Regions from separate parts of the Psychromonas sp. CNPT3 genome, predicted to be linked through region 3. Evidence: predicted binding sites of a transcription regulator. Region 3 holds the regulator's gene; each other region holds the start of a gene.
The links. The regulator sigma-54, encoded in region 3, starts transcription at its own class of promoters, with help from an activator protein. The targets are predictions, from matches to a motif close to GTTGGCACGNNNNTNGNNT.
Positions count from the first base shown of each region.

Region 1: the regulator sigma-54 is predicted to act here: its motif matches at 5,277-5,295, upstream of PCNPT3_RS03305 (flagellar basal body rod protein FlgF).
Region 2: the regulator sigma-54 is predicted to act here: its motif matches at 3,681-3,699, upstream of PCNPT3_RS06385 (PEP-CTERM sorting domain-containing protein).

Region 1 covers NC_020802.1:733,094-740,777, reverse strand. The annotation lists gene flgJ (flagellar assembly peptidoglycan hydrolase FlgJ) at 1-777, opposite strand, end outside; gene PCNPT3_RS03320 (Na+/H+ antiporter family protein) at 923-2,257, shown strand; gene PCNPT3_RS03315 (flagellar basal body P-ring protein FlgI) at 2,352-3,452, opposite strand; gene flgG (flagellar basal-body rod protein FlgG) at 3,639-4,427, opposite strand; gene PCNPT3_RS03305 (flagellar basal body rod protein FlgF) at 4,461-5,207, opposite strand; gene flgE (flagellar hook protein FlgE) at 5,541-6,962, opposite strand; gene PCNPT3_RS03295 (flagellar hook assembly protein FlgD) at 6,975-7,673, opposite strand; gene flgC (flagellar basal body rod protein FlgC) at 7,684-7,684, opposite strand, start outside.
Region 2 covers NC_020802.1:1,454,934-1,462,617, forward strand. The annotation lists gene PCNPT3_RS06375 (hypothetical protein) at 1-1,371, opposite strand, end outside; gene trhO (oxygen-dependent tRNA uridine(34) hydroxylase TrhO) at 1,642-2,622, opposite strand; gene PCNPT3_RS06385 (PEP-CTERM sorting domain-containing protein) at 3,047-3,643, opposite strand; gene PCNPT3_RS06390 (class I SAM-dependent methyltransferase) at 3,889-4,533, opposite strand; gene PCNPT3_RS06395 (GFA family protein) at 4,809-5,207, opposite strand; gene PCNPT3_RS06400 (ASCH domain-containing protein) at 5,280-5,753, opposite strand; gene PCNPT3_RS06405 (hypothetical protein) at 5,855-6,373, opposite strand; gene PCNPT3_RS06410 (hypothetical protein) at 6,482-6,838, opposite strand; gene PCNPT3_RS06415 (GNAT family N-acetyltransferase) at 7,113-7,580, opposite strand.
Region 3 covers NC_020802.1:2,289,633-2,297,316, forward strand. The annotation lists gene kdsC (3-deoxy-manno-octulosonate-8-phosphatase KdsC) at 1-131, shown strand, start outside; gene lptC (LPS export ABC transporter periplasmic protein LptC) at 136-699, shown strand; gene lptA (lipopolysaccharide transport periplasmic protein LptA) at 686-1,219, shown strand; gene lptB (LPS export ABC transporter ATP-binding protein) at 1,222-1,947, shown strand; gene PCNPT3_RS10125 (RNA polymerase factor sigma-54) at 1,989-3,434, shown strand; gene PCNPT3_RS10130 (PTS sugar transporter subunit IIA) at 3,696-4,142, shown strand; gene rapZ (RNase adapter RapZ) at 4,166-5,005, shown strand; gene mgtE (magnesium transporter) at 5,218-6,579, shown strand; gene PCNPT3_RS10145 (YacL family protein) at 6,782-7,150, opposite strand; gene PCNPT3_RS10150 (winged helix-turn-helix domain-containing protein) at 7,392-7,684, opposite strand, start outside.

The DNA of each region.
Region 1 (7,684 bases), 1.5 Mb from region 3:
ATTTTCATACGCTCGAAAATGTGAACGTCGTTTTACTGCCACACCATTTTCTACTTCTATACTTTCTTTGGCGACGCGGCCACCAGACCAACTTGCATTTGCTTTTATATTAAACAAATTAAAACTGCTGTTATTTTGTGCATCATTGATGATCTTTTTACCCCAGCCGGTTTCTAGTGCAGACTGTGCAATCAAGACTTCCGGACTGATACCCAATACTTTCGCCACTTTTTTGGCATACGGTAACAAGGTATTAATAAATGATTTTTTATCCGTAAACGCCAAGGTTTCTGAAGATGATTTCACTTTTGGCGCTCTATCGGCCATGCTAAATTCCATCGGTGCTGCTTTTTGGTTAATAGCAAAAGCGGTGCTTTCTTTCTCTATCGGAAACGCCGTTGTTTTATAGGTATTTGGCATTTGCAATTGGTCTAAGGGAACCGATTCGGTAGAGCCGGCAATAGAGGTTGGATCTAACTGTCTAACCAGTGCATCTGCAAGCCCAAGCGAGCCATGACGACTGATATCAAGTGCCAATTGCTTATCTTGCATATCTGTATAGAACTTCGTTTGTTTGTTATTAAACGGACTATCCGTTTCAAACGCTTCATTGGCTTCACGCATCGATTTTATCAGCATCGTCGCAAACATAGCTTCAAATTGATTAGCCACTTCACGAATAGCGCCTTTATCATTAGCAAGCGCTTTTTGACGCAATTGATCTAACCCTTGCAGATCAAAATAATTACTTGCTGGTGTGACACTCTGATTCGACATAATTCGCCCTGTGATTACCCTTAAGATGTTCTTTTACACATTAAGTATCTAAGCAAAAACAATGCCAAAATTGATTTTATAATTTTCTTTATTAATAACATAACTCACGTAATATGATCCCATTCATAACAATTAAGGAGCTTTTATGCTAAATCCCGTTGTCCTCGCTGTCTGTATCATGTTAGGACTGTCACTAATGCGCGTTAATGTGGTTGTCGCTTTAACATTAAGTGCCCTCATTGGCGGTTTAAGCGCTGGACTTTCACTCTCCGATACGGTGAGTGCATTTGAAGGTGGGTTAGGAGGAGGTGCAACTATTGCCCTCAGCTACGCGATGTTAGGTGCATTTGCCGTTGCTATCTCAAAATCTGGAATAACAGACTTACTCGCACACGCTGTGATCAAACGTATTCAAGGCCAACATCCTGAAACGCTTTCTAATACCATTAAGTATTCTGTGTTGATAATGATCATGCTGATGGCACTTGCATCACAAAATGTTATCCCCGTGCACATTGCTTTTATTCCTATTTTGATCCCGCCTCTACTTTCCGTCTTTAGCAAGTTTCGCTTAGATAGACGCCTCGTTGCATGCATTCTGACTTTTGGCTTGATCACACCTTATATGGTACTACCTATCGGCTTTGGTGGGATTTTCTTACATAATATCTTACTTAAAAATTTAGCTGAGAATGGTTTGCATGTTACCGCGAGCCAAGTTCCTCAAGCCATGATTTTACCGGCTCTTGGCATGGTGACCGGGCTATTAATTGCCGTTTTCTTTAGCTATAGAAAGCCACGCGATTACGCGACCGATATCAAACCTAAAAATAGTCAAGCAGACAGCACATTAAAACCGGTCAATAAACGTCATTTAATTGTCGCCTGTATTGCGATTGTCGCGACATTAAGTGCACAACTATACTCTGGCTCAATGATTATTGGCGCTCTAGCAGGATTTGTCGTCTTCACTTTTGGCGGTGTAATAGCTTGGAAAGAGACGAATGACATCTTTACCCAAGGTGTGCACATGATGGCAATGATAGGCTTTATTATGATTGCGGCTGCAGGTTTTGCAGCCGTTATGAAAGCAACAGGTGGCGTAGAAAGTCTCGTTCAACTTTTATCTACCTCAATTGGCGACAATAAACCGATAGCTGCACTCTTGATGCTAGTGATTGGCTTGTTAGTAACGATGGGCATTGGTTCTTCTTTTTCAACAATCCCTATTTTAGCGACCATTTATGTTCCGCTTGCAGTGGCTTTTGGCTTTTCTCCTATGGCAACTATTGCTTTAGTGGGTACAGCGGCAGCCCTTGGTGATGCAGGTTCCCCAGCCTCAGATTCTACATTAGGGCCAACGTCTGGACTCAATGTCGATGGTCAACATGATCATATTTGGGACTCTGTTGTACCTACCTTCCTACATTATAATTTACCGCTTATCGTGTTTGGTTGGATAGCAGCCATGACCCTATAAAAAAATGAGGCAGTAACATCGCCTCCTTTTATAAAAAAAGGCAAGTCACATGAACATGACTTGCCTTTTTTATGTTTTTTATTTGCGACAAACATTAAATAATGATCAGTTCACCTTGTAACGCGCCCGCCTGTTTTAATGCTTCTAATATCGCCATCAAATCACCTGGGGCCAGTCCCACTTGATTTACCGCTCGCACTAAATCATTCAGACTGACACCCGTATCAAAAGTAAACATACGACTGTCTTCATTGGTGATCGTTATCGTACTGTTATCGGTCACTTTCGTTTTACCACCCGCTAGTGCATTCGGCTGGGTCACCGTTTTATTTTCACTGATAGTGACGCTAATACCCCCATGCGTAATGGCAGTTGGTAATAATTTCACATCTTGGCCAATAACAATCGTACCCGTACGTGAGTTCACTATGATTTTAGCAGCGCCTCGAGCGGGCTCAAATTCTAAGTTTTCTAACGTTGACATATAAGAGACACGTTGCGATATATTACGTGGCGCAAGAACACGAACAGAGGTTGCATCCAATAACGTTGCCGTATTAGCACCCACTAAATTATTGATAGTATCAGCCATTCTTTTAGCCGTCGTAAAATCTGATTCGTGCAAATTAAAGGTTATCGTATCTCCATGGGAAAAGGGGGAAACCACTTCACGCTCTACAATCGCGCCATTAGCAATGCGTCCGACTGTTGGCGTATTTATCACCACTTTTGAGCCATCGGCACCTTCGGCTCCAAGCCCACCAACGACGACGCTACCTTGTGCAATCGCATATACATTGCCATCAACACCCTTTAAAAAAGTTTGTAGTAATTCACCACCACGTAAACTTTTGGCTTCACCAATAGCAGAAACCGTAATGTCAATTTTTTGACCGCGCTTTGCAAAGGCTTTTAATTCTGCAGTGATAGCTACTGGTGCTACATTTTTTATTTTTAATTTTTCACCAATCGGAATGTTGATACCAAAATTACGCAACATAGTCGCGAATGCTTGCTCCGTAAACTTACTGCTTTTTTCGCCCGTACCCGGTAGACCAACGACTAAACCGTAACCCACTAATTGGTTACTACGAACGCCTTGCACACTCGCGATATCTTTAATACGCGCACTGTAACTGGCGCCACTAAAAATTAATAATAAAAATGCGATCACGACCTGCGTCAAACATTTCATGGAATTCCCTTAAATTTATTACACCGGCCAATAATGGCCATAAAAAAATGTACTTAACTAACATTATATATTCATCGTACTGCACAGGCAAAATCAGAAAACCAAATCAGATTTGCATAAAATTGGCACAATTTTAAAAAACTTAAAGATCAATGACATCACATGACACGTTACATTTAATTAAATTTATAATTGCTGACTAACATAAGAAAGCATTTCATCAACCGCAGAAATTACTTTTGAGTTCATTTCATAAACTCGCTGACTTTCAATCAAATTAACTAATTCTTCCGTTACATTTACGTTAGATGTTTCTAACATACCTTGACGTAAAAACCCTAAACCATCTCCACCCGGGACGCCTTGTATCGGCGCGCCACTTGCTCCGGTTTCGGTGTATAAATTCTCACCCATAGGCTCAAGACCCGATGGATTAACAAAATCGTTTACGTTAATTTGTCCAACCACCTGGTTTTCAACTTGTCCTGCGATACGCACAGACACTTCACCCTCAGAGCCAACACTAATAGAAAGTGCATCATTAGGAATTTGAATTTGTGGCATCAAAGCATAACCCGATCCAGGTGTTACGATAATACCATCTTCATTTAATTGAAATTGACCATTACGGGTATAACCAGAACTACCATCCGGCATTTCTATTTCAAAAAAGCCACGACCATCAATCATAATATCTAAAGAGTTTTTAGTCGTTAATGCATTACCTTGTGAAAAGTTTTTTTGCACTGCAACCACTTTAGCACCCGCACCAATCATCAGTCCCGATGGTAATTTAGTATTTTGAGTCGCGTTTGCCCCCGGCTGATTGATATTTTGATAAAGTAAATCTTCAAAAATAGCACGGCTTTTCTTAAAACCAACGGTACTTGCATTGGCAAGGTTATTTGAAATAGTTGCCACATTTGTTTGTTGAGCGTCAAGCCCAGTTTTACTGATCCATAAAGCCGGATGCATATACTTACTCCTTAATTCGTTAAAATAATCAAGTTACACGACACGTAATAATGACTCTGAAGCTTTATCCATCTCTTCCGCTTTTTTCATCATTTTAACTTGCATATCAAATTGTCTTTGTAAATTAATCAGACCGGTTAATTCACTACTCATATTCACATTAGATGCCTCTAACGACCCACTCTCTATCGATACTTTGGCATCTACTATTGGATCGTTACCATCAATACGTCGGTATAAACCATCTTCACCACGTAATATATCGCGGATATTGGGGTTCACTAGTTTGATTTGTGCTATTTCTTCCATTGCATCCGCTGGCGCACCTTCGGGTCTAATTTCGACCATGCCATCCTTACGAATATTAAATTTTTCCACCGGTAAAGGGATAAAAATAGGCGCCCCTTTTTGGCTTAATACTTTATTCCCAGTTGAATCAATGAGAAAACCTTCGGGGTTAATATTTAATCCACCGGCACGAGTCATTGCTTGGCCGCCCATTTTAGAATCAACCATAAACCAACCTTCGCCTTTGATTGAAATATCCAAATCGCGTTGGGTCATTTGCAATATGCCACTTTCAAAATTTTGCCCAGGGTTTTCGGCTAAGGAGAATACCCGTGTTGGCAGACCTTCTCCGTAAGCTTGCATACTGCGAGCTTGTTCAAAACTAGATTTAAATCCCGTTTTATTGGCATTCGCTAAATTATTAGCATGAATGGCTAAGGCATTCATATTCTCTTTCGCACCAGACATTGAGATATAAAGCAGGCGATCCATATTGATTCCTTAATCGATTAAAATCGAAAGATACTATAATGTTTAAAATTTATTTACTTAAACATTAAAATGCAAAAAATATGCCAAAAAGAATGAACGGACATAATAAATAAAAAAGAAAGGATACAGGTGTAACGCGGGTACATAATAACGAGGCTATTTCACGATAATTAACATGTAATAAGCAATCAAGATACTTTGCCCACTCACACGCTTAAATACGAAGATATCGCGGTAGATAGTGTCTTCTCATGCTTGATAACATAAAAAAAGAAACAAAAACGCACCTGAAACGGTGCGTTTTAAAAACAGATAAGCAGAAAAAATGAAAAATTAACGGATCTGCAGTATGGTCTGTTGTAAGGTATTATTAATTTCTAATGCACGCGAGTTGGCTTGGAAATTACGCTGCGCGGTGATCAAATCGACCAACTCTGTCGTTAAATTGACATTAGATTGCTCTAACGCAGCCGAGTTAACCGCACCAAACGAACCGGAGTTTGCTTCACCTGCCAATGGTTCACCTGAATTTTGCGTGGCTATCCAAGATGATCCCGTTTGCGTTAAACCTTGCTCGTTACGAAAACGTACAATACTTACCCGAGATAAAGGCTGCGAGGTACCATTACTGTACGTCGCTTTTACTAACCCATCTTTACCAATTTCAACCCCAGTTAAACGCCCCACAGTCAAACCGTTTTGCTCAAGTGATGTCACCTCAAAGGCAGATGAAAACTGCGTTGGCGTTTTAAAATTTAATGTAAAACGTTGCGCGCCATCAGCCCCAGGAGATAAAACCCCAGCACCATCACCACCGGCAGCCGAACTCGGATCGTCAACACCTAATGATTGAAAGGTTAATACGACAGGAGAACTGCCTTTATAAGCACCCACAGAGTCAAATTTTAATACGGCGCCGGTATGTACATTACCATCTTTATCTACATAACTGGCAGCTTGTGGCGTACCATCAGCTACCCCATCACCATCAGCATCAACGTCATAGGTACCTGCAACTTGACCAGTTCCACCCGCTTTATCCCAAACATCGACGGGCTTACCATCAACTGTAACAAACGTTATCCACTGATTTTCACCGGTATAAGAAGCATTTTCAGGCTTCACATAATAGGTCGTCGTAATATGTGATTCGCCTAATGAATCATAAATCGTTACCGAGGTTGCATTGTTATAAGTATCTGGATCATCAGGATCAAATTTTGCCGGATCTAAGGCCTTATCACCCGCAGGTAAATTTAATGTAATGCCAATTTCAGAGGTGGGTATTGGCGTACCTGCTGTTTCTGGAATTTGTATCGGCTGCGTTGTACTTAAACTGACCGATGAAGATGTACCATCTTCATTAACCGGGAAAGCTTGTAAATAGTTACCACTATTATCAACAACAAAGTTTTCACTGTTTAATTTAAAAGTACCTGAACGGGTATAACTTAAGTCTCTATCTTCAAGGTTACCCGCAGTGGCAAAGAAACCACTACCCGTAATAGCGAGATCTAACGGATTTTGTGTGAATTTCAAACTACCTTGATGAAATTGTTGCGCAACGGCAGCGGTAGAAACACCATCACCCACTTTAGTTTTACTGTTAGTAAATAAGGAATTCGCATAAACACTTTCAAATTCTGCACGGGATTCTTTAAATCCTACCGTATTCACATTGGCAATATTATTCGCCGTTGAGTCTAAATCCGTTTGCGCAGCTGATATTCCACTTAATGCAATATTAAACGACATAATATGTTCCTCTTATTTGTTTTCTGCAACTTCAATTGCATCTACCAGTTTAATGCCAGACAATCCTTTCAAATTTAAACTTACGCCGGCTTGCCCCCCGCCTAAACTTACACTTTCGACATGCGCATACACATTTGATTCTAATCTTTCACCTTTACCATTCACCATGCCATGGGCATTAAAGGTGTACTTACCTGGAGCAACGCGTTTTCCTTGACTGTCTAAACCATCCCAATTGAAACGCTGATTTCCCGTGTCAATATCACCCAAAGTCAATGTTTTAACGACAGCTCCATTTTTATCTTGGACATCAACCATCACGCTATAAGCACCTGTTTTAGTACTTAATGAGCCTGATAGCCCTTTATCTTCCATTGAATAACCCGTATCACTCGGGATCAATACCTTTTTACCCACCAAGGAAGAGGCTTCTAGTGCTTGGCTTGAACTCAATACCCCTTTTAATCCTGCAAATTCATTACCCATTTTAGTAATGCCTTCTGCTGTTGTAAATGATGCCATTTGTGCAATCATTTCGGAGTTATCGACCGGTTTAAAAGGGTCTTGATAAGCAAGTTGTTGTGAAAGCAACGCAAAGAAATCTTCCTGCTCAAGTTGTTGCTTTTTATCCACATCTTTATTTGCAGACACTTGCTCTGGGGTTAATGGTTTATTTAAGTTTAAGAGACTATTAGTATTAATTCCGCTCATCATTTATTCCC
Region 2 (7,684 bases), 830 kb from region 3:
TAACCAAGTGTAAATTTGCGCATCAGAGACTTTATTTTCTTGTATTAAGCCAAAGAGATGCTCCGCCACTACTGAGTTATAAATAAAGCCATTGTTAGTTAAATCAAAATAAGCTTCTATAAACTGCTCTATATTCTCCGGTGTTTGGTTCTCTTTTAAATAGGCGCCAAATAATTCCCCATAAAACGTAACTGGGATAATGCCATCTAATTTTCTTTTTTGTAAATCATAAAAAGAATCAGATATCGACTTTAAGTTAATGAAATCATTATTTATCATAAAGTTTTGAAGGTTTATGGTTTTTATTTTGAAGTCTGTATTTTCACTATCAAAGTCAGGCTCTATCGCTGAAAATTCTTTTAATAAGTCCGCCTGACGCTCAATCGACAAAACAAAGGTTTGATAAGTTGTATCATGCTGCGTAACGACATCTGCTACATCGTTATCTAATAACACACTCAATAACGGTCGAAATATATCAACGCTAAGTAAGGCAGATACCTTGTTGTTTTTATCAGAAATAAAGTTGTTTAGGGTTCGTAAATCATCCATCTTTAAGGGGGATGAGAGTAAATACGCTTCTAATTCTATGTTCGAGGGTAGCGCGTCTTTAAAGGGTGTTAACTCTGCAATGGCGAGCCTAAACTTGTCTGGCGTTGCAACAATGGCGTTGTTATCCATTGTGGTTGTAAAATCAAGCGCCATAAACGTATCAATATTTTTAAGCGCATTAAGTACTTTTGGTAAATCTGCGACTAATTTATTTGCCAGTAACGCGTTCAGATCTTTTATTTGAGCGTTGATTAGCAAGGGAATGATAGTATTTAACAGTTTAATGGCGGGTGCATTTTGATAAAAGAAAAGAAAGGCATCTCTTCTTTTCACATCTTTATATTTTACGTCAAGAATTAAATCATCTGTCCGCATTAATTTTTTAAAGAGAATGACGTCGGTTGTAATAAAACAGCCAATAGAGATTGAAGACTTAACTTTTATTTGAGGTAATAGTGTAAAAATATCCGATAACTCTAAAAGAGCCAGGTTTTCAGTGATCTCTTCTATGTCTTTATCTAAATCTCCTGAGTATTTAAATTTATCAGAAGGTAGTACAGGTTGTTGCCAATTCATTGATTTGTATAGAAAATAAAAACCATAATTCATGCTGACATATAAGAATATCGTTAAAATAGGCAAAGAGAGGATGAGTTGCTCTAGCATGGTCAAATCAAGGGGATCAAATAAAGTGATCAAAACGGCAAAAACAGGCGCCCAAAATTTAGGTGCGCCGATGCCTTTACTATTATTGACCAGTTTAACATCGTCTTTTTGCTTAAATTTATCAAACAGCGCTAAATATTCTTTTTTTTCCACTTTAAATTCCTTTTTTAGTTAATGACTTATCTCGAGTGCTAGCGTAAATCCCTTGCCATGGTACAGTGATTTATTCACCTTGGTTAGCGCTGAGATCATTAATGTTATCAACCAATTAGATAACAAAACAAATCAACTAGCAAGAATAAATCAACTTAAACGTGCGATCTAAGCCCGCCAAATGTTAGACAATAAAAAACCGCATGAAGATAACGACTAACGTCACCTTACTTAGCGGTTTTTTGACTGTGATGCGCCAAACTTAAACGATCACTTCACGTTTTGTTGTGCTTTCTTCTGCGCTTTTTCTGCGCGGCGCTCATTAATGACTTGTTTAACCGCCCCACCAATATGTGCTTCACCACGTTTCTCTGCTAATCCCATTTGACGCTCGCGCTCAGCAAAACGATTACGTTGTATATCTGTAACTTGATCATGACAACGATGACAGCTAAGGCCTTTAACATAATGCGGGCTTTGCATTTCGTCTTGAGTTAAAGGGTAACGACAAGCATAACACTGCCCACATTGCCCTTGTTTTAAATCGTGATCCACCGAGACTCTAGCATCAAATACAAAGCATTCGCCTTCCCACATACTTTCTTCTTTTTTGACTTCTTCAAGATATTTAAGAATACCACCCTCTAAGTGATAAACTTCTGAAAACCCCTGCTCTTTTAAGTAAGCCGTTGATTTTTCACAGCGGATCCCACCAGTACAGTACATTGCGACTTTTTTGTGTTTGTTTTTATCTAAATTATTCTTAACATACTCAGGAAATTCACGGAAAGTGGTGGTATGTGGATTAACGGCATTTTGAAATGTACCAATTTCAATTTCGTAATCATTACGCGTATCAATCAAGGTCACGTCGGGATCAGAAATAAGCGCATTCCAATCCTTGGGTTTAACATAAGTCCCCACCACTTGGTTAGGATCAATGCCTTCAACACCCAGTGTGACAATTTCTTTTTTGAGTTTTACTTTTGTACGTAGAAAAGGATTTTCATCATGGTAAGACTGCTTAAAAGAGATCTCTTCTAAATTTGGATATAGAGATAAGAAACTTAATACGGCGTCAATCCCCTTTTGAGGACCGGCAATCGTACCATTGATACCTTCGGCTGCGAGTAGCAAGGTACCGCGAACGTCTTGGCTTTGCATTTTCTGTAATAAAGGCGCACGTAACGCTTCAAACGTTTCTAAGCGGACGAACTTATATAATGCACAAACAGTGATTTTTACTGACATTTTCTATTCCTAGTGAGCGAACTAGATCGTAAATCTAGTGCTGTAGATAAAGGCTGAATGCTAACAGAAATATAAGCTTGATGCAGATAAATTGATCTATATCAATTTACCCATGTAAAAACAAAGGGTTTAAGTTGCGTTGAATTTATACGCGATAGGTTTTGATTTTTTGAAGAAGAGAGCCATTAGGGAATATCTATTTGATGGGATAATGAAGAAATAAAGGCAGAAAATGCTGATGAGTTCAGAGCTCTGTCGCGTTTCTTTTTATCGCATTTTTATACGCGACGTGAATAGCTATGTTTTTGATTAGTGACTTGTTGTTAGTGTGGGCTGTTAATAACCAAGATAAAATAAGATGAGTCGTTTCTCTTTTTGACATAAAAAAGCCCCGATAATATCGAGGCGCGATAACGAAAGCTATTTAAGTCGCTTTCTTTTTCATTGAAAAACCAATGCCGGCGAGTCCAAATGCAAGTAATAGTATCGCTGAAGGTTCAGGTACTTGTACCGTGCGTAAGTTATGTACACCTATGTATTGGTCACTAAATTGAATATATTTTATTTCATTGGTGTCACTGCTAAAACCAAGATCGAATCCTGAATTATTAGACTTATTAGTACGGAAGGTCAACGTATTCGTTTCCAATAAATTAAAGTTTGAATCAAAAACACTCATTTTAGCATTGCCAAACCAACCATCTATATAGTTTACAAAGGCTAATACTTCACTAACCGCGTTATCGAACTCTATCGTCATTGTTCCAAACGAAGTATTAAGACCAATCATATTCATGTTATTCCAGCGCCCATTACGTAAAAAACCATAATTACCATCATAACCATAAACAGATGACGAATAAGTCGAACTATAAGTTATACCACTTTCATGGATGGACCCAGATTTAGCGCCCGAAGAAAGGAAGTCATGCGTCGTATAACCGGAAGAAATACTCGTTATTAAAGTAGCATTTGCAGAGAAAGCAAACAAACAGGCGAGTAAACAAACAAACTTTTTCATTATATTTTCCTCATTATAAATAGATTTAACCAAGTAAGAGCAAGAACTGAGCCAAGCTTTTAGTGCATTGAATTATCAGTCTTATTTTTATATTGAGATTTGTGACAGGAAGAAAGTGTATAAAAAGTCGACATGTTTTTTGTGGGGTAGGAGCAAATATCCATCAGTGATAAGCAATATACTCATTGATGCACTAAACCCATAAAAAGAGAAAAGTACTTTTCAATCGGTAGAGTCAGATATTGTTAAGCCTTACATACAAGGATATCAATCACTTTGTCCACGATGTCGCCTGCATTGCTACGTCCTCTCTCTTTGTGCTGATACGTTTCGATAATGCTAAAACCGGATGAATGTAGTAACTTAATGGCTTTTAACGGATCATATAGTTCAAAACCATATTCAACAAACGCAAGATCCTTCATAAATTTACAATTACCGAAGGCAATGCACAATAAGCCGGATGGTTTCAGTACTCTTCGAATCTCTGCAAGATGCTCACTAGGATCGTCCCAAAAGTAAATAGTGTGAGCCGTAAATACTTTGTCGAATATGTGGCTTTCAAATGCTAACTGTTGAGAGTTGCCTTGTTGGAATTGAACGATCCCAATATTTATCAAGTGTTCATTGATACTCCGAGCCTCTACCACCATCTCTGCAGACCAATCGACACCCATATAGGTGATATCTTTGGCGACATTAATGATATCAGCGACGAATGTGCCATTACCTGGGCCAATTTCTAACACCGAGTCAGATGCCTTTAGTTGCAAAAGTCCGATGCATTTTTTATTAAGTGAATAGTTGGATATATTCATCTTTTTTGCAACGTCCGTTGCTTCTGCCCCACTGGGGCAACGCAACTGCGATGCTATTTCTTGTGGTTGCATATTTTCCCTTATCCCGACTTATTCTTTAATTAAGTACGGGCTCATCATCATGTAAACTCACCCATGCAGCCTTGTCTGTGGTGTAAACTTGTATCTGTGGCGCTAACACCTTCTTGTGGTTGCATATTTTCCCTTATCCCGACTTATTCTTTAATTAAGTACGGGCTCATCATCATGTAAACTCACCCATGCAGCCTTGTCTGTGGTGTAAACTTGTATCTGTGGCGCTAACACCTTCTTGTGGTTGCATATTTTCCCTTATCCCGACTTATTCTTTAATTAAGTACGGGCTCATCATCATGTAAACTCACCCATGCTGCCTTGTCTGCGGTGTAAACTTGTATCTGTGGCGCTAACACCTCTGAATAATTATCAATCGCGCCAAGGGGAATAACAAAGTGATCAGGAAAGTGCTTTCCATTCATTAAATAGGTAGAAGAGCCACAAAGAGAACAAAATGTTTTACTGGAGAGTTCACTCGCCTCATATTTAGAGAGATATTCTTTACCTGACGTTATTTCAAGTTGCTCCTGAGGGACAATAACCCATGAGCTATAATCCGATCCTTGTAATTTTCTACAATTTTGACAATGGCATTTAACAACCGTTTTAATCGGTAAAGTAAATTCCCACTTTACAGCCTTACAATGACAACTTCCTTTAACGGTACTCATAGTTCACTCCTCAGGTTTTAAAATATGGCGATCATTAACGAGCACGTCGGTTTGGCAGTGTTATTAGGTGTGTTATATTTTTGATGGATGAACGACGTGAAATTGCTCTAAAACTAGCATCATATCTGCACATGCGTCAATATTAAGCTCGGAACATTCGTTTACAAAGAAATCCCAGTGGGCTTTTCGCCACCATTTTAGTGTACGATCGCCCTCACCTTCTAGATAAGCAAATTCAGTGGATACGTCAGAATATTTACATTCTTTCACCGAATCAATTTCAACAATACAAATCGGATGGCCATTCCAGTCAGTGACAACCATCAAGTGGCCAATTTTGGGCATTGGCTCATTCGCAGCGCCATACCCATATTTCAGGCTACACGTCGCTGTTTTTTGGCCTTTACGGATCAACTCTGCACATAAATTGGCATTGTACTCATCAGCACAAAAGTAATCTGCGCTAAATGATTGATATCGTTGACGTTCAGATGCGCTTAATGATCCAAGGTATTGATTCAAATAGTTTTTGGCTTTTTCTTCCATGATATTAATTTTACTCGTTATTAAAATATAACCGCGATACGGCTACATGTGGATTAATATCACCTAACAATCACTGATGCGCGCTTCGTTAATGACTTGTTCTATTTACTAAGCTTAAAGCTATTTACATTAGACATTAATTGTTCTTTATTTAGCTCCCAGTCATCCTCGGTGCTTGTCGCGGTAGCTAAATAAATATGATCACCTTTTTTGAATGCTTTCGCGTACCAATGAAGACTTAAACTTTGCATTTTCCCCCTATATTCAAATGTAAGAGAGTTACCCTGTTCGTTTATATAGAGAACGGTTAATCCCCTCAATTTAAATTGACCTTCGGATAAGTCTTTGTATTCTTGCATTGTTCCTGAATAAGCTTGAACTTGAACGTTTACATTTGCCGAAAAACCATTCTTTGCAGGAAGAAGCATCTGAATTGGCTGAATTATTCCTAAGGTAGGACTGCTATCTAGGCTAGCAATTGAAAAACCTGCTTTTGGAAATTCTAAGGTTTCGGCATGAGCAAACGAAACGAGAAGGCTTGCTGCAAACAATATTCCTTTATTAATACGCATAAACTCTAAATTCCTTGTAAATATTACATTGTTAAGTTTCATTTTCATGCTCAGTTAGACTCCTCAGTTACCTCGAAATATAACGCTTTAATAACTGGCGCGTAGCTTTGGGGCCCTTTCTTTTGCAAAAACAATGAGAAAGCGTTATGTGTCAGATCATTCAACGACTTCATCTTTTATCGGGACAAATTTACTTAAAACGCTCTTTAACTCAGTTACTTTAATTTCAGTGCTGATTGTCATCAATGCGTACATTATAGTGACAACGCCCTGTAGCACGGTGCCAACCATGTTTGAATTCATGAAACTATAAACGGTAAATACCCCGAACATTAACGCTAAAAATGGAATAATATATTGCCCATAAGAAAAACTTAGTTTTTGACGACTTTGATCCCAAGATATTGATACTTTATTGGCAAAGCCTCCTAGCTTAACTTTAAACTTATCATTGCCATGTACGAATTCATATCCATTAGAACTTAGAGCCTTACCCAAATTTGATATATCCACTTTTAAATCCTTATTTACATTTTTTATGTGATCATTCTGCTTTGGATGAAAATCTTTTATGCCTTTATTTTTAATATGATCTTTTACATAAAAAATACTCATAACCAGAAAAAATTTATTGCGTCATTTATAGATGTATTTGAAAAGGTATATATGCAGCCCGCATAGCTAGATACGCAATAGCTAAAATAACAGCGCGGACTAAAATTTTCGATCATACGGTGCAGCGAAGCGGAATTGAGCAAGCTGTTGTAGTCCTGCTTTATGGTCTTGTTCACGGCTGAAAAGTCATGATGATTTCATTGCCGTTGTCTACAACACGGTTGAAACCAAAACTTTCATAAGATTTAATTGCCACATAATTGCTAGAGTAAACAGTTAACTCCAACGTGTTTGCACTGCAATTGAGCAATACTGATCCAGCTTTTGACAATAACCGTTGGCCCGTTGATTTGCCTCGAGCATTTGAGGTGACATACATTTGAACAATTTCTAATGAATTTTTTTTATCCCTTGGGATCAAACCGCATAAACCAATAAGATCTTGACCACTAAAAGCGCCAATCATTACGTAATTTTCGTTTTCGTCTTCAATCATGCGCTCAAAGAACAATTTAGGTAGTTTAGATTGTGTTTCGTGATCAGAGCCAAATAACTCTGCATGCATTTTAAGACTTTCAAGCCGTAACTCTCGATATTTGAGGCTGTCCTGTCGTTTTAGAATTTTGCAATGCACTTCCATACTACCTCGTAGTGAGTATAACGCCTTGTTAGTTGTTTATTCTAGTAATCTTTCTCATATAACTAGTCGGGCTTTCAACTACCATAAAACCAAACTTTTCGTAT
Region 3 (7,684 bases):
ATCCGTTAGTGATACAAGGTGCGGACCTAGTCACAAAAACGCGCGGTGGCTTTGGCGCTGTCCGTGAAATTTGCGACCTTTTTTTACAGTGCCATCATAAATTACAGATAACCACCGGTAAAAGTGAATAAATAAATGAAAAAACGCCATATTATCCCTTTTGCTGCCCTGCTCATCGCTTTTCTTTTTTGGTCTTATTTTAAAGCAGAGCCACTCTATAAAATATCAAAAGTACACAATCCAAATTACACTGCCTATAATTTAAGCAGTACACATTTTGACACGCTAGGTGATATTAGCCACAAAATGTTTGCCGATAAAGCCACAACTTTTAGCGAGAAAAATAACACCGTATTTATTAATCCACGTGTTATTGTGTATGTTAGAAATAAAGATAATAATCAAATAAGTACTTGGCAGATAAGTAGTAAAGATGGTTTATTAGAAGATGAAAACACATTAAAATTGACTCATGATGTGCGCGTTGAAAACCTAAGTTTAGATCAACTCATACAAAATATAGCCACTGAAGAGCTCACTTTACTGCTGGATAAAAAAGAAATCAGTTCAAATCTGTTTATTACTTGGGATGGTCCGCAAATGCATCAACAAGGTGTCGGAATGTGGGCTTCACTACTGAGTAACGAAATGATAGTAAAAAACAATATAAAAGCGGTGTATTTTAATGAAAAAAATTAAAATTGGTTTGATCAGCAGTGCCCTACTCTTTTCACTTAGTGCTTGGGCGCTAGAATCAGATTATGTAAAACCTATTCATGTTAGCTCTATTAGTCAGCATGCCAAAATGAAAAATAATAGTATTACCTTTGTTGATGATGTTTTACTCACCCAAGGTAGTATTATCATAAAAGCAGATAAACTCATTGTCACCCGTACTGCACAGCCTAATCATGAGCAAATGTTAGCAAAAGGTAACGTCGCTACTTTTTATCAAACACAAGAAGATGGTCGGCCTTTTAATGCGCAAGCAAATAGCATTCATTATGATGTCGCTAAATCTAAAATCACGCTAACAGGCAATGCACAAGTTAAGCAATTAGACAGTCGCATTAACGGCGCTAAAATTATTTATTATTTAAACACCGAAGAGTTGATTGTGATGAGTGATAAAAATAATGAAAAACGGGTTAAAACGGTTTTTTTACCGGCTCAGTTTGAAAAAAACAACAATAAACCTAACTCAACAAAAGAAAAATAAAAATGGCTGAATTGATCGCAACGGGACTCGTAAAAAGTTACAAAGGACGCACCGTCGTAAATGGCGTTAATTTAACCGTTAAAACGGGTGAAATTGTCGGTTTATTAGGCCCAAATGGCGCAGGAAAAACCACCTCATTTTACATGGTGGTAGGCCTGGTTAAACAAGATGAAGGTAAAATATGCATTGATGATGAAGATATCTCACATCAACCCATGCACATTAGAGCGCAAAAAGGGATTGGTTATTTACCTCAAGAAGCCTCTATTTTCAGACGTCTAACCGTAACTGAAAACATTATGGGTATATTACAAACGCGTAAAAACCTAACGTCTGCCCAGCGCACTGAAAAATTGAATGCGTTACTTAATGACTTTAATATTAATCATATTAAAGATAACAAAGGCATGAGCCTCTCTGGGGGTGAAAGGCGACGCGTAGAAATAGCCAGAGCACTCGCAACCGATCCAAAGTTTATTTTATTAGATGAACCTTTTGCCGGTGTTGATCCTATTTCAGTACTCGATATTAAAAAAATTATTGAACAACTACGCGATCGAGGCTTAGGCGTTTTAATCACGGATCACAATGTACGCGAAACATTAGATGTATGTCAGCACTCATATATCGTTAGCCATGGAGAAATAATCGCGATAGGAACTCAGGAGGAGATCCTATCTAATGCCAAAGTTAAAGAAGTCTATTTAGGCGATGCATTTAAGCTATAGTTATCGTCATTAACTCTACTAGTAAGGAAGAAAGTATTTTGATAAAACAAGGTTTACAATTGAAAATGGGTCAGCAACTTGCAATGACCCCTCAATTACAACAAGCAATCAAATTATTACAACTTTCTACCTTAGACTTACAACAAGAGATCCAAAATGCGCTCGATGAAAATCCTCTTCTTGAGCAAGAGGATGATAGTGGCCTTGAAGACATAAAAAAAGAACAAGATAGTAGTCAAATAGATACTGCTGAGGCGATCTCTAAACTAGAGTTTTCTGATGATCTTCCGGTCGAAAATAACTGGGATGAGGCCTATACTCCGCCTCCGACCACCACCATCTCATCCGGACGAAGCTCCTTTGATGGCGAAGATCGTGTTTATCAAGGCGAATCCTGTACCACTTTACAAGATCATCTTGTTTGGCAAATGCAATTAACTCCCTTTTCTGATACCGATTTATTAATTGCAGCCAATATCATCGATTCTATCGATGAATCAGGCTATTTAACCAGTAGCTGTGAATCCATTTTAGAAAGCTTGCAAAAAGATGTAGATGATTTAGAGCTCGATGAAATATTAGCCGTCCTTAAGCGTATACAACATTTTGACCCGGTTGGCGTTGCCTCTCGAGGCACAAAAGAGTGCTTACAAATTCAATTACGAAATCTAAGTGAAGATACGCCTTGGCGCCAAGAAGCGTTAATGATCCTTGATCAACATATGCAACTTTTAGCAAGCCGTGATTATCGAACGTTGGCACGAAAGACTAAATTAAAAGAAGCACAATTAGCCCATATTATGCGTTTAATACAAAGCCTTGAGCCTCGCCCAGGTAATAAAATAGAGAGCAGTCAGGCGCAATATATTGTGCCAGATGTGTATGTAAAAAAAATAGCGGATCAATGGTGCGTCTCTTTAAATCAAGACTGTGATCCAAATTTATCTATAAACCAACATTATGCAGACCTTTGTAAAGGCAAGATCAGTAAAGCTGACAACGCATTTATTAAAGGCCATTTACAAGAAGCAAAGTGGTTTATCAAAAGTTTAGAAAGTCGTAATGATACCTTATTAAAGGTTTCAAAATGCATTGTAGAGCAGCAACAAGATTTTTTTGAACTCGGTGATGAAGCGATGAAGCCGATGGTACTCAATGATGTCGCCTTTGAAGTCGAAATGCACGAATCAACAATCTCTCGCGTCACCACCCAAAAATTTATGCATACGCCACGTGGTATTTATGAATTAAAATTTTTCTTCTCAAGTCATGTGGCGACAGAAAGTGGCGGAGAGTGCTCGTCCACCGCTATTCGCGCTTTAATTAAAAAATTAGTCGCAAGCGAACCTAATAACAAACCATTAAGTGATAACAAAATGACAAAATTACTTGATGATCAAGGTATTAAAGTGGCTCGACGTACCGTTGCAAAATATCGAGAATCCTTAGGCATCCCCCCGTCAAATCAAAGAAAACAGTTAATTTAATGCACTATAATGAGTTATAAGTATGATAAAAATTAAAAAATAGTGATTTACACATGGCAATGCACTTACAACCTGCTAAACTCGCGCCTTTTCAATAAAAAGAAAAAGCGCTTAGCAAAAAAATAGCTAGGAGCGCATCGTTCATGTTAATGTTATTGTTATTATTGCGTTATTTAAACGCTTAATATTTATACATCAGCTTGTTTAAAATAAAGATGATTATCTCTGTTGCATCTATTGAACAGAAAAAAAGTGATCCCTATGAAAATATCTACCTTAATAACTGAAGATTCAGTCTTTAGCCAAGTAAATTGCAACAGCAAAAAATCGGCTTTAGAAAAAATAAGTATTAGTGCGGCTAAAACATTGAACCTTGATCATCAAGTTCTCTTTAATGAACTCATTGCCCGAGAAAAAATCGGCTCAACAGCGGTTGGCTCTGGTGTTGCGATCCCACATATTAAAATTTCCAGCGACTTACCCGCAACAGGTGTTTTTTTACAATGCCAAAAGGGTATTGATTATGATGCATCAGATGGTAAAAGTGTGGATATTTTATTTGCTATCTTTGTGCCCGAAGATCGTTGCCAAGAGTATTTAAGCGCGCTTGCAACCATCAGTGAAAAATTATTAGATAAAACACTCTTACGCCAATTAAGAAGTGCGACCGACGATAAAATATTGTTTGAATGCTTACAATGTAATTAAAAATCAATTAAGGGATCTTAACTATGAAGTTAATCATCATCAGTGGCCGCTCTGGATCGGGTAAAACTATCGCACTACATGTGCTTGAAGATCTGGGTTATAACTGTATTGATGGGATCCCTTTTGCCTTACTTGAACAATTATTAGAAAATGTCGATGCTAAGCACAATAAAGTGGCGATTAGCTTAGACGTACGTAATCTTCCCGGTGAATCCTCGCAGATAGCTGATTTATTGCAACGCTTGCAAGACAAAGTCGAAAGCGACATCATTTACATTGATGCTGACAGTACAGAGCTTATTCGGCGCTATAGCGAAACCAGACGATTACATCCTCTTTCTAAGCAAAAAATGTCCTTATCACAAGCATTAGAATTAGAGCACTTACTGTTACAACCTATCAAAGAGAAAGCCTCTCTCGTTATTGATACTACGACCCTATCTATTCATGATCTCAATGAGCGTTTAAAAATTTATTTACAAGGTAGCAGTAAAAGTAAACTTCTTTTAGTCATTCAATCCTTTGGTTTTAAATATATGCATCCCGAAGATGCTGATTACATGTTTGATGTGCGTTTTTTGCCTAACCCACACTGGCAAGAAGACTTACGACAATATACCGGACTTGATCCTTGCATCGAAGAGTATTTAGATGCCTTTCCCGTCGTAAAGCAAACGATTAATCAAATCGATAATTTATTCCAATCATGGCTTGGACATTTAGAAAATAATAATCGTCATTATGTCACCATTGCAATTGGGTGTACTGGTGGAAAGCATCGCTCCGTTTATGTCGCGGAGCAACTGGCGAAGCGCTTTAAAAATCATTACCCGGTACAAATTGAACATAAATGTTTAAAATAACGATAAAGCAGTAGCTATCAGCAAACAAATCTCTACAATACGCAATAACTTAAGCGGTAAAATACATAAGATCGCTAAGCAAACAAGGTGTCTTGACTTACTATAATATAAAAACAACAAAATAAGAGCCGAATTTAAAGGCCATACACAAAAGTAGACTTAGGCTATTGCATCGCTAAGTTAGCTTAAGCATAAGGAAAAGGGGCCACTCCATGTTGGAAAACAGTGATTTACAAAATGCCCAGCAACGCCTAATCGAAGTTAATAACGCTTTAGAAAGTGGTATGTTTGTCTCAACACGTCGTCTACTTGAAAAAATGCCAGCCTGTGATGTGGCATTGTTACTTGAATCTTCCCCCCCCGCAAACCGTAAAATCCTCTGGAATTTAACTGATCACGACCAACAAGGTGAGATCCTTGAAGAATTAAATGAAGATGCCAAAGACGGTATTATTAGTTTAATGAAAGCCAGTGATCTGGTGGCTGCAACAGAGGGCATGGAAAGTAATGAACTTGCCTATATTTTACGTGGTATTCCAAATAGTCTTTATCAAGCCGTTTTAGAACAAATGGCAGAGCAAGACAGGCACCGCGTAGAGCAAGCATTCGCTTACCCCGAAGATACTGCTGGCTCTATCATGAATACCGACACAATCACCTTGAGACCGGATGTTTCTATTGATGTGGTGCTGCGGTATTTACGCTTAAAAGGCGAATTACCTGAAACAACCGATACACTTTATGTTGTTGATGTAAACGACCAGTTAATTGGTGATGTGCCTCTTTCAACTTTACTTACTGTCGATCCGTCACTCTCGGTTGCCGAGGTTATGAATAGTCAAACAGAAATGCTACTCGTTGCGATGGATGAAAAAGAAATAGCTAAACTTTTCCAACGTCACGATTGGATCTCAGCCCCCGTCGTCGATACCAACAACCAACTTCTCGGACGTATTACCATTGATGATGTGGTCGATATTATTCGTGAATCAGGTGAGCACTCTATGATGGGCATGGCAGGTATGGATGATGACGAAGATACCTTCGCGCCCGTATTTCCGAGTGCCAAAAGACGCACTATGTGGTTATCTGTTAATTTATTAGCCGCCTTTATTGCGGCCTCCGTTTCAAATATGTTTGAAGCCACACTCGAACAAATGGCAACACTTGCAGTCCTAATGACGATTGTGCCTAGCATGGGTGGCATTGCAGGAAATCAAACCTTAGCGCTAGTTATCCGCGGTCTTGCCGTCGGTCATATTAACAGCAGTAATGCAAGGTGGTTAATTGGTAAAGAGGCGGCTATCGGTGTACTAAATGGTATGGTGTGGGCTGTTTTTGTTGCCACGGCAGTGACGCTTTGGAAAGGTGATATTGCCGTCGGTTTGATCATCGCTGGCGCTATGTTTATTAATTTATCCATTGCGGGTATCGCCGGTGTGAGTATTCCTTTGATCATGCATAAATATAAAATAGATCCCGCACTCGCAGGAGGGATGGCATTAACCACGGTCACCGATGTCGTAGGATTATTTTCCTTCTTAGGGATGGCAACACTGGTACTGCGCTATTAGCGCTACATCGTTACTAAGTCATAAAAAATGCTTAAAATAAAAGGCCTAATAGCAATATTAAGGCCTTTTATTTTAAGCATACCCATAACACTTCAAATACTTTATCAGGCACTGACTCATAAGCGACAAGCCTTATGAGGGATACTGGTTTTTCATTTTAAAATATTATCGGTATGTATCAATATTCGTGATTTTTTGACGCTTACTCTTGAATAAATTCACACCATGAGTGCAATAAATTCCAAAAATCCTCTAAACCACAACCCGCTTCTATTTCTAAATTATAAAATGAAAGTGCTTCTTCAAATTCAGGTAGCTCTTCGTCTTCAAGTAAACGATGATTTGTTATCAGCGCTTCTTTGTGGCTAAGCTGTAATGTAAATTCACTGCCCACTAATTTATAGTCACTGAGTTGATGGTTTTGCAACTGCTCAATAGTTTGCAATAAAGACCGAACCCATTGTAATGATTGTCCTTCCATCTCTAGCCATGTTGCAAACGCTTCATGATCCATCGATGTCTTTATACTGACTTTGCCACTTATAAAGTCTTTTCTAAACTCAAATTCCACGGTTATTTAACCTTAAATAAAAAAAGAAAAAGGTGTGCATGTAAACATGCACACCTTTACTTATTAACACTATTAATACCAAAGGCACTAAAAAAGTGAGCCATCTTGCTTGTTAAAATCATCCCTACCTGCGTTATGAGTTTTGAAGTGAGAACAACTATCTCCTGCAACTCATGCCTTACTAGTGCTAATTTTTCCTGCGTAATACATGATCACTTAATAAATTCCATTGGTATAAGTATCAAGTTAACGAGCGTTCAAGTACGTTAGTCGGTACAAGTTCATAAGCTGCTTGTGGTTTTAAAATCACATTAGATTTATTAGCAACCATTAACATTTGTTTTAAGCGTGTTGTTTCAAATGGTTTTAATAATAAACCTTGTACATCTAACAAACTATTAAGACCTAATAGTTCACGTTGTACATCAAAATGTGTACTTAAAATACTAATATCTGCAGACGCTGACGTTTGCCCTGTACGGATATTTTTAATCAGTTTAATACCTGAACCTTCAGATAATAATGTATCGATGA